Regions from separate parts of the Paenibacillus sp. S-12 genome, predicted to be linked through region 2. Evidence: riboswitches for the same ligand, from Rfam matches in the RefSeq annotation. Region 2 holds a riboswitch; each other region holds the start of a gene.
What was found. Region 2 has a riboswitch for cobalamin ahead of NO352_RS07515 (1-propanol dehydrogenase PduQ). Riboswitches for the same ligand answer to the same signal wherever they lie in the genome.

Region 1: it holds a riboswitch for cobalamin, as region 2 does, so the genes downstream of both, NO352_RS17635 (ABC transporter substrate-binding protein) here and NO352_RS07515 (1-propanol dehydrogenase PduQ) in region 2, are expected to answer to the same signal.
Region 3: it holds a riboswitch for cobalamin, as region 2 does, so the genes downstream of both, metE (5-methyltetrahydropteroyltriglutamate--homocysteine S-methyltransferase) here and NO352_RS07515 (1-propanol dehydrogenase PduQ) in region 2, are expected to answer to the same signal.

The regions. Positions count from the first base shown of each region.
Region 1 is NZ_JASIUF010000018.1:50,504-53,786, forward strand. Features, by position in the region: gene NO352_RS17630 (FecCD family ABC transporter permease) at 1-719, opposite strand, end outside; gene NO352_RS17635 (ABC transporter substrate-binding protein) at 737-1,735, opposite strand; cobalamin riboswitch at 2,172-2,395, opposite strand; gene NO352_RS17640 (histidine phosphatase family protein) at 2,589-3,283, opposite strand, start outside.
Region 2 is NZ_JASIUF010000008.1:1,608-4,890, reverse strand. Features, by position in the region: gene NO352_RS07525 (EutP/PduV family microcompartment system protein) at 1-74, opposite strand, end outside; gene NO352_RS07520 (BMC domain-containing protein) at 87-446, opposite strand; gene NO352_RS07515 (1-propanol dehydrogenase PduQ) at 643-1,785, opposite strand; adenosylcobalamin (AdoCbl) riboswitch at 2,171-2,323, opposite strand; gene NO352_RS07510 (DUF3021 family protein) at 3,056-3,283, opposite strand, start outside.
Region 3 is NZ_JASIUF010000005.1:671,881-675,163, forward strand. Features, by position in the region: gene NO352_RS05945 (heavy metal translocating P-type ATPase) at 1-361, shown strand, start outside; gene NO352_RS05950 (HesB/YadR/YfhF family protein) at 560-850, shown strand; cobalamin riboswitch at 1,048-1,239, shown strand; gene metE (5-methyltetrahydropteroyltriglutamate--homocysteine S-methyltransferase) at 1,562-3,283, shown strand, end outside.

The DNA of each region.
Region 1 (3,283 bases), on a different contig from region 2:
AGTCCGAGATGGGAGGCTTGCCGCTCGCCTAGTGCAAGCAAATTCAATGGTCTTGCGTATGCAATAAGAATTACGATGCCGACTGCCAAATAGGGAGCAAGGACAAGCGTATAGGACCAGCCGCGCATCGCCAAGCTTCCCATTACCCAAAATAAAATTTCATTGATCGTCTGATTCGTCATTGCCACAAGAAACGATACAATTGAGCCAAGAAAGGCTTGCATCACTACCCCGGATAAAATAAGCGTCTCGATCGGAATCTTGCCCTGCTCACTGGCAAGCTTGATGACCACCATCAAGGTTGCCACCCCTGTTGCGAATGCGACGACAGGTATAGTCCATTCGCCGAACAGTGCATATTGCAGGCCAAAGTAAATAAGCAAAGCGGCTCCCACAGAAGCGCCAGAAGATACCCCTAATGTATACGGGTCTGCCAGTGGATTGCGCAATACCCCTTGAAATGCAGTTCCCGCTACACCGAGTGCCGCTCCGACGAGCAGAGCCAGCAGAACACGAGGGAAGCGTACCTTCATCATAATTTGCGCAGAGGCATCATCCCATGTAACCGGAATTACTTGATCCATGCCCGGAATATGATGGAGCAGAATTTGTGCAATTTCTCCCATTGGCATTCGTACTGACCCTACAGCCAAACATCCCACAACGGACAAAAGGAGAAGCGCAATACCCGCTCCTCCATACCCAACCATTTTATTCATCGTTCTCTCCACGACGATTATTTCACCAAGTCCGGATGAATCGCCTTCGCAACAGCCTTCAATCCGTCAGCAACACGTGGTCCCGGACGGCTGATCAGGTTCTGATCCACACCAATTACTTGATTGTTCTTAATTGCATTGATATTGTTCCAACCGCTGCGTCCACGAATAATTTCTTCCAAGGACTTGTTCGTCTCGGAATCCACTACACCTTGTGTGAACATGATTACATCCGGATTGGATTTAATAATATTTTCTTCGTTAATTTGAATCCAGCCAGCTGAATCAGCCGCAACGTTTGTGCCGCCCGCCATTTCAATCAGCTCGTTCATGAACTCGCCGCTGCCTACTGTCCAGCCTGGGGAGAATTCAATGTAGACCTTCTTCTTCTCCGCGCTTTGGACCGCATTCTTTACGTCATCACGCACTTGCTTCATGTTGTCAACGACTGTCTTCGCTTCCGCTTGATGGTCTGTAATTTGACCATACAATTCGATATTGGTAATCACATCATCGTACGTTTTTGGCTCGACCTTGAATATTTTAATTCCAAGCTCGCGGAACTTTTTCACAACTGGCTCCTTCATGGAGATGCCTGTGAACACGATGTCCGGCTTGGCTTTAATAATTGCCTCTTCATTCGGCTTCGTAATGCCGCCCATTTTCTCTTTGGACTTCGCTGCTTCCGGATAATCATCAAAATCAGAAACACCAACGATTTGAGCATCCAATCCAAGTGCGAACAAGGACTCTGTCTCTGCTGGAGATACAGACACTATACGTTCAGGCGCTTTTTCGAAGGTAAATTCTTCGCCTGTTGCATCTTTAACAGTCAGTGGATATTTCGTTTTCAGATCATCCTGCTTCGGTTGTTCAGAGGCAGTGTTGTTGGTCTCTTGCTGAGCAGCCGTATTTTCAGCGGGTTTAGCCGCATCCTTGTTGCCGCAAGCCGCAAGTCCTACTGTCAGCATAAGCGCCAGCAGCGCCGCAACCGATTTGTTCAACCATTTGTTCATGTTTTATCTCTCCCTCGCGTCATTCTTTCCTCGTCTTACCTCTGTACCAAATGTGCAAGCGTAAAGCGGTTCCATTCGCCACCATGCGTAACGAAATTGCGTGACAAGTTGCAATTGCCTAAAGTTATACTCCCCTGCGGGTATCGGTTGTCAATGAGCACTTGCATATACCTAAGCTGTACCTCTTCATGTGACTGAATTCGTGATATACATTCGTGCTGTGCATTTACATCAAATTGCATTGCTGTCGTGTATAAGCGCTTATGGTTATGAAATGCTTGCTTATACAGCAAAAAACCCCCGATCCTTCGATCCAGGGGAACACATTGTCATCTATCGCAATATCCAGCAGACACCTAGATACAGGGGCCAGCAGCTAAGCTGCCATGTTGCCTGATGCATTACGCCAATGACGTGCTCCTCTCCGCGAAGGATACAACTCGTCTATCTTCAGGCAGGTTTCCTGACTTAGGAGAATACGTTGAGCTCGCCTTCCCATCCTTATCAGCGGATACCATACCTGCTGATCAATTAGACAGTGGCCTAATGAGCACAACACTCCATTCACAGTGGCGGGACCGCGCCGGGTTCACACCGGCTTCCCTTTTAACCCTGGGTACAAATATCACACATCCCGGCATTTCAACCCATACAGCCCCATTGCTGTACAATAACATTCATGGATCAATCCCGTTATGATTCCCCAAGGACCTGAAGTATCGCGAATATTCAACATCGAATAATTTCGTTATCTAAGTCCTAAACTCGATATTAGATTATAGGGGAAAAGCCCACCACTTGCAATAGAATACATCATTGCTGCGATGATATTAGCCTGTTAGCGCATGCTTCCTCATTTGCTTGGCAGACGTTCCGCTCGCAAGAACTTCCATTTGCGCGCACATTGCTTCGCTGTAATCATGATCCCGCCGCCGATTGGCGCTGCCGCTTCCCAAAATGATTTTCGTGGAAAAGCCAGCGTATATAATCGACGTACGACGCCTCCGTGTGTAACAATGACAACATCCGGCCGCGGGGCAAGTCCGCTGCCATATGTTTGCCGCATCCGGCTCGGCTTGCACCGCATCACCCGCCCACGGGGAAGCGGGGAAGAATGATGCGGCCGACGACGGGCAGCGCATTCCTGACGCTCCGCGTGTATGCCGCAGCTGCTGCCGAAGGATTCGCGCGCGTTCCGCAGCACTTCCCACCATACATGCGCGGTGCGCGTGCAGAAGGACTGCCATGGCTCCCCGCGCGGCGGCTGGACGGCTGAAGAATCGTCCAGCCATCTGCGATACTGAGGATCCTCCTTCAAATCATTGTAGGTCAAGCCTTCCCACATGCCGAAGTCATACTCTCGCAATCTTGTATCCTCTACAGCTTGCCTGCTGTCGCGCGGACGCAAATAAGCAAGCGTATCGCGGCAGCGCCGCATATCGCTCGTATATAGAAGCGGTGACGGATGTGCCACTGCGCGGCGAAGCCCTCTCAGTTCTTCAGTGGAATCCGGCAGCAGCGGCACATCTGAATAGCTAATGTAGCGCC
Region 2 (3,283 bases):
TCTTCACCATGCAGCCATTGGCACAGCGTTGTCTTGCCTGAACCGGTGCTTCCGGCGAAAATAATTTTTTTCATCAGCTTCTTCACCTACGTTCTTGTAATGTTCGCAGCAGCAGAGAAGCCTAAAATATTTTGCAAGCCAAGCAGCACTTCACTTATAGCAGATTCAACGGAGGATACATCGCCTGTAATCACAAGCGATCCGCTAAAGCGATCGACAAAGCCGATTTGTACTCCAGCAGCCTTCGTTGCGATATCCGCTGCTATAATAGATGCCTCGCTTGGTGTTATGGTCATGACGCCGATTGAATCGTGCGCATCGCTGCCCAATCCCAACTTTTTGTAGATGTCCGGGTTCGGATTCGCGATAATATGAGCCAATGTGACCTGTTTACCAGGCACGTACTCTTGGATAACGCGTTGTTTTTCATTCTGGTGTTGCTCCATACCATCATCTCACTCTCATGTCAGAAAACACGTGAAATTGCTGTAAAAAACATAAAAGCCCCTTAAAAGTTCACGCAGGAATTTTTAAGAAGCCTCTTCGCTTGGTTTTGTATGCAACACGCCGTTGTGTTACCTTTACTATATTTTAATACTGCAAACGTTGTCAATACACATTCAGACAAAATTCGACGCAATCTCAAGATTGAAACATTTTGTTCAAAATTTCGGCCACATCCCCTGCCGTTGGCACGCGAGGATTCGTCGCCGTGCAGCCATCCTTCAGCGCTCCCTCGGCAATCGAGTCCCTCATTTCATCCAGCAGCGCCTGATCAACTCCACATTCCTTCAGCGTATACGGCATCTGCAGTTGTTTCTGCAGCTGCTTGATCGCTTGTACAAGGCTGCGAACACCGCTCTTTGGATTTGGTGCGGACAGTCCCAAGCTCTTGGCGATTTCTGCGTAGCGAACTGCGGCAGCAGTGCTCTCTTCCCTGCCATACCCTGGTTTATAATTCGCATTGAATTCAATGACATGCGGGAGCAGCATTGCATTCATGCGGCCATGCGCAATTTTGAATTTGGCCCCTGCGACATGCGCAATGCCATGATTCAGTCCGAGCGAAGTAATGTTGAATGCCATACCCGCTATGCAGGATGCATTATGCATTTTCTCACGCGCTTCTAAATCACTGCCATCCTTATAGGCTCTTGGCAAATAAGCAAATACCAACTTGATAGCCTTCTCTGCCAGCGCATCCGATATATCGTTCGCCTTCGTAGATACATAAGCTTCGATTGCATGCGTCAACACATCCATTCCGGTATCAGCCGTAATGAAGTCTGGAACACTCTTAACCAGTTCCGGATCTAATATCGCCTCTTGCGGCAGCATCTCATCGGATACGAGCGGGTATTTAATGTTTTTCTGCTTATCACTGATTACCGAAAATGATGTCACCTCGGAGCCCGTCCCACTTGTCGTCGGGATTGCCACGAATGGAATGTCTTGCTGGTTCAGCAGCTTTTGTGCAAACAGCTTCATCGCCTTGGCCGCATCAATAGCGGAGCCGCCGCCGATAGCAATAATCAAGTCGGTGTTGAATGCGCCTAATGCCTCTACACCTTCTGTGACAATCTCAACCGGCGGATCTGGTACGATGTTGCTGAAAATATATTGCTCATTGCTGTCATGCAGCCGATCGAATACCATGTTGATCATCCCTGATTTGACCATAAAAGGATCGGTAACGATGAAAATACGCTTATTGCGCCATTCCATCAGACGATCCAGCGCACCATGACCCATGTAGAGATCGGCTTTAATCGAAAGTTTGTCCACGTAAAGCACCTCCAAGGAGTAGTTACAACAAAAAAAGAGGCCTCTCAAAGGAATAGTTCCCTTTAAAAAGCCTCTTTGCTTGTTATGTTGTCTGCACGCCATTGTGCAGCTTATCATTCAATTGTCATTTATACTGTACATCGTAATGCAAACATGCGTCAACCGCAATGTCGACGATTTCATCATTACGACAAATCTTCTGCAAAAAAATTGGGACATGCACACCATTGTGCATATGATTCTTCATCGTTGAAAAATGTCCCGCTTGCTTTTATTTATACGTCTTCGTATGTTTGGCGGCGAGCACCCGGCCCCTCCGACAGCATTGTCGGCAGCCTTCAAGCAATGTAAAAAAGCCTAGCGAGGCGGTATCGTCACTAGACTTGTAAACCAGTCACTTTCGCCTCGAAATGACTGGCCTGGCAAAGTTACTAGACAAAAGACCTGACTTAAGACCGAGCTCATCGGCCTATTACAGTGGCGGGACCGCGTTGGATTTGCACCAAACTTCCATTGTCTATAACTTCTTCTATTGTGCATGACGTGAATGGTCGTCCATTCGACATAATTATAGCACAAACGATCTGAATGGCAATATGAAAAAAATAAAAGATAAAAGAATTGAGGATTTGCTCGTCATTATGTCCCCGCAGATGTGAAGCACCCTGCCCTTTGAGATAGCAATCGAAAAACTCTACTAGAATATGATTCATCGTCTCAAGACAGTAAATGGATCAATCTCTGCCCTGCCGCCCTGCAGCATATTGGACAAAAGCGGGGAAACCAGAGACAGGTTTGTAAGAGGGCTGGAGTTAAAGCGATGACAACGAGCAGAAGCATAGCAATTGCATTCTGATAACGCGGCTGCTTCTATATTTTTTCGTTCCTCTTTGCTGCGTATGAGCGTCCACACTCCAAGAAGCGCCCAAACAAGCAGCAAAAGTCTAAGCCCCAGCCAACGGAAGCTCCATTCAATAACCGACGCCAATGTGAAAATTAGGAATGCTGCAAACGCGCCAAGCCTTATCATGGCTTTGATCTTTTTCTGATATGACTTTGTACAAATGCGGTATAGTGCAAAAGATATCTCACAAACAGCTGCAATGATCAAAATTATGATTTCTATTATCCAAATTCAATCCTCCTCTGCTTCATCAGTGCAGCATCAGCATAATTAACGATTGGTGCAGAGTAAATATGTACGACACTATGCTGTAGGAATAACAAAGTAAGCTAAAAAAAAGACGAGGTAAGCTGCTGCTTCCCCGTCTTATTGAACTTCATCATTTTTTAGTTTTCGCAACTGCTCGTTGATTTTCGTTGCGACCTTCCTATCACTGCTCCATCCAAGCCAACGGACGAGAAGGGAGATAATTGCGATTTCAACTGCGACTATCATTGTGCCAACTGCTCCCGTTACCCAGCCCATCCAATTCGTGAATGTAAGCATCACAACTTCTACGATTACAAAATGGATCAAAATTCGCATACGCATTCC
Region 3 (3,283 bases), on a different contig from region 2:
TGAGCTGCAGCAGGACGGCACAGTCGTTGCCATGGTAGGCGATGGCATCAACGACGCACCTGCGCTTGCCGCGGCTGACATTGGCTTCGCTATCGGTACAGGGACGGATGTAGCAATGGAGACAGCAGGTGTAACTTTGATGCGCGGCGACTTGAACGGGATTGCTGATGCGATGGAGATGAGCCGCCGGACGATGCGCAATATTAAGCAAAACTTGTTCTGGGCGCTTATTTACAATACGCTCGGCATTCCGATTGCAGCATCCGGTCTGCTTGCTCCATGGCTTGCAGGCGCGGCCATGGCGTTCAGTTCAGTCTCGGTCGTGCTCAATGCGCTTCGTCTTCAGCGGATCAAGCTGTAATTTCAAGGAGAGGCTTTTCTGAGCTATAGTGGATGATTGCCGACAACGGACATATGTTGTATGCTCAACATCTGCGTAATGCGGACAGTCGGAAAAAGTCGCAGACCATGTTCGTACCAAACACTTTGGTGTTAACAAATGATATATGCGCGTGGTATGATCATAAATGATGATAGGTTGGATTAAGGAGGTCTGAGCATGCAATTACGCGTTACAGCGAAGGCAGTCGAGCGTTTTTTGGCCGATTGGGGATTTACAGCAGGAGATCAAGTGCGCATCTTTGTGCGCTACAGCGGATTCAGTGCTTCAGGGCCTTATTCATTCGGCATCATGAAAGACAGTCCGCAATATCCAGCAGTGACGGAAGTCGTGAACGGCATTACGTTCTTTATGGAGCAAAATGATGTATGGTTCTTGGATAATCGCGAATTGACGCTGGATGAGAAGGACGAAGATATTGTTTTCGTACATGAAGGGATGGTCATCTAGCATATCACCCCATCAATGATCGTTAGGCGAGCCGTGAGGCTCGCCTATTGTGTATGTAAGGGGAGCTTATGTACAAATGAAGCGGGCGGGGTTAGGATTTTTTTCGAATAGAAACTGAGAAAAAATTCTTGTCAATCGCTCTGGTTAGATATATAATCGTTCTCAATTGGAAGATGTGTGAAAGCGGCTTTCAATGTAATTAAATATGGGAAACAGGTGCTTCGGGTAACGTCGAAGCTTAATAGGGAAGCCGGTTGGAAATCCGGCGCGGTCCCGCCACTGTGACAGTTGAGGTATTGCGAGAGAGCCACTGGTTTGTAAGGAATCGGGAAGGCTGCAATGGCCAATGAAGCTGAAGCCAGGAGACCTGCCTGTTTTGACAACACTGTTCGTACCTACGGGAGATAGGGAAGTGTTCGTAAGCATGGATATCGTCATTTCGATTCCTCTTAGCATGAGGTGTTTTTTGCTAATGAGCCGGAAGGAACGATCTATTCCATTATGCCTTCATGGACGTTTACGAGACATTTCTGTTATGGGACAGGAATGTCTTTTTTTGCATATTAAGGATGTAATGAATGCACAAGGCGATCCATAAACGTCTCATAAGGTGGAGTAGTGAGTTCGACTGCAATTCTAATTCCGTGTTAAGCGATAGAAATTGTCCAATTAATCCCGTACGGCAAAATTACGCATGAGAGGGGCAGTATGATGACAGCCAATTCAATCAAGACAAGCACAGCAGGTTACCCTCGGATCGGATACGACCGGGAATGGAAAAAGGCATTGGAGCAGTATTGGGCAGGCAACAGCTCTGCGGAGCAATTGGAGGATGAGCTGGAACGCATCAATGACGTTCGCCTGAAGACGATGCAAGAGGCAGGTATTGATCTGATTCCGGTCAATGATTACACCTGGTATGATCATGTGCTTGATATGACTGCTACTTTCGGATTGATTCCTTCACGGTTCTCCTACAATGGAGGTGAAGTAAGCGCGGATTTGCTGTTCGCATTGGCTCGAGGCACACAGGATGCCGTCGCTTGCGAGATGACGAAGTGGTTCAACACGAACTATCACTACATTGTGCCAGAGTGGGAGGGCAAGGCTCCGCAATTGACGGTCAACCGCCCGCTGCAAGCATATCGCAGGGCTAAGCAAGCCCATGGCATTGAAGGAAAGCCAGTCATCATCGGCCCCTATACGTATGTCCGCTTTATTAAAGGGATTAAACCGGAAGAACGCTTGAATGTACTTCGTCAATTCGCTGGAGTATATGGACAGCTTTTGAGTGAATTGGAGCAGGAAGGCGTGAAGACCGTTCAATTGGATGAGCCGGCATTCGTTCTGGAGATGCCGCACGAACATTGGCCGGCAGTGCAGGAAATATATGCTGAGCTTCGCAAGGCGGCTCCAAGCTTGTCGCTATGGGTGCAAACATACTTCGATGCAGTATCAGATTACGAATCGTTCGTGTCGCTTCCGGTAGATACGCTCGGTCTTGATTTTGTTCATGATAAAGGTAGAAATGAAGCAGCACTGCGTAAATTTGGATTCCCAGAACAGAAGCAGCTTGCCATCGGTATCATTGATGGCCGTAATATTTGGCGTACGGATCTAGCCGCAGCAGCGGCTTGGCTCGAATCGGTGGAAGGTATTGTCCCGAGGGAGCGCTGGATCGTACAGCCATCATGCAGCCTGCTGCATGTACCGTTGACTGCGAAGCGGGAGATTGAATTGCCAGCCCCTGTTAGAGAAGCCTTGGCGTTCGCAGACGAGAAGCTGGAGGAGACTGCTGCGCTTGCTCGTCATTTCTCAAGCCCAAGCGAGGAGACTCGCGCAGTGCTCACAGACAGCGGCGCTCGCGTTCAAGCTTGGCGCAATGAGCCTTCGAGACAGCGTCCGCAAGTGGTTCAGGCTTTGGAGGAGCTGCTTCGGACAGAAAAAGAAAAAGGAATTGAACGCCTTCCATTTGAAGAGCGCAAGGAGCTGCATCGTAAGCGCTGGCCTTCCTTGCCGCTGCTACCGACAACAACGATCGGAAGTATGCCGCAAACTGCGGATATTCGCCGCGCTCGCCTTCGTTTCCGCAAGGGCGAATGGGATGCAAAGACATACGAAACGTATTTAGAAGATGAAATGACACGATGGATCCGCATTCAAGAAGAGATCGGAATTGACGTTCTGGTGCATGGCGAGTTCGAACGGACAGATATGGTCGAATATTTCGGTGAAAAGTTAGATGGGTTCGCATTTACAAAGTTTGGATGGGTTCAATCCTACGGTTCGCGCTGTGTGAAACCGCCAGTGTTGTATGGAGATGTTGCGTTTACAGAGGCAATGACAGTGAAGGAAACGGCATTTGCTCAATCCTTGACTTCTCAACCGGTTAAAGGGATGCTTACTGGCCCAGTCACAATCTTGAACTGGTCT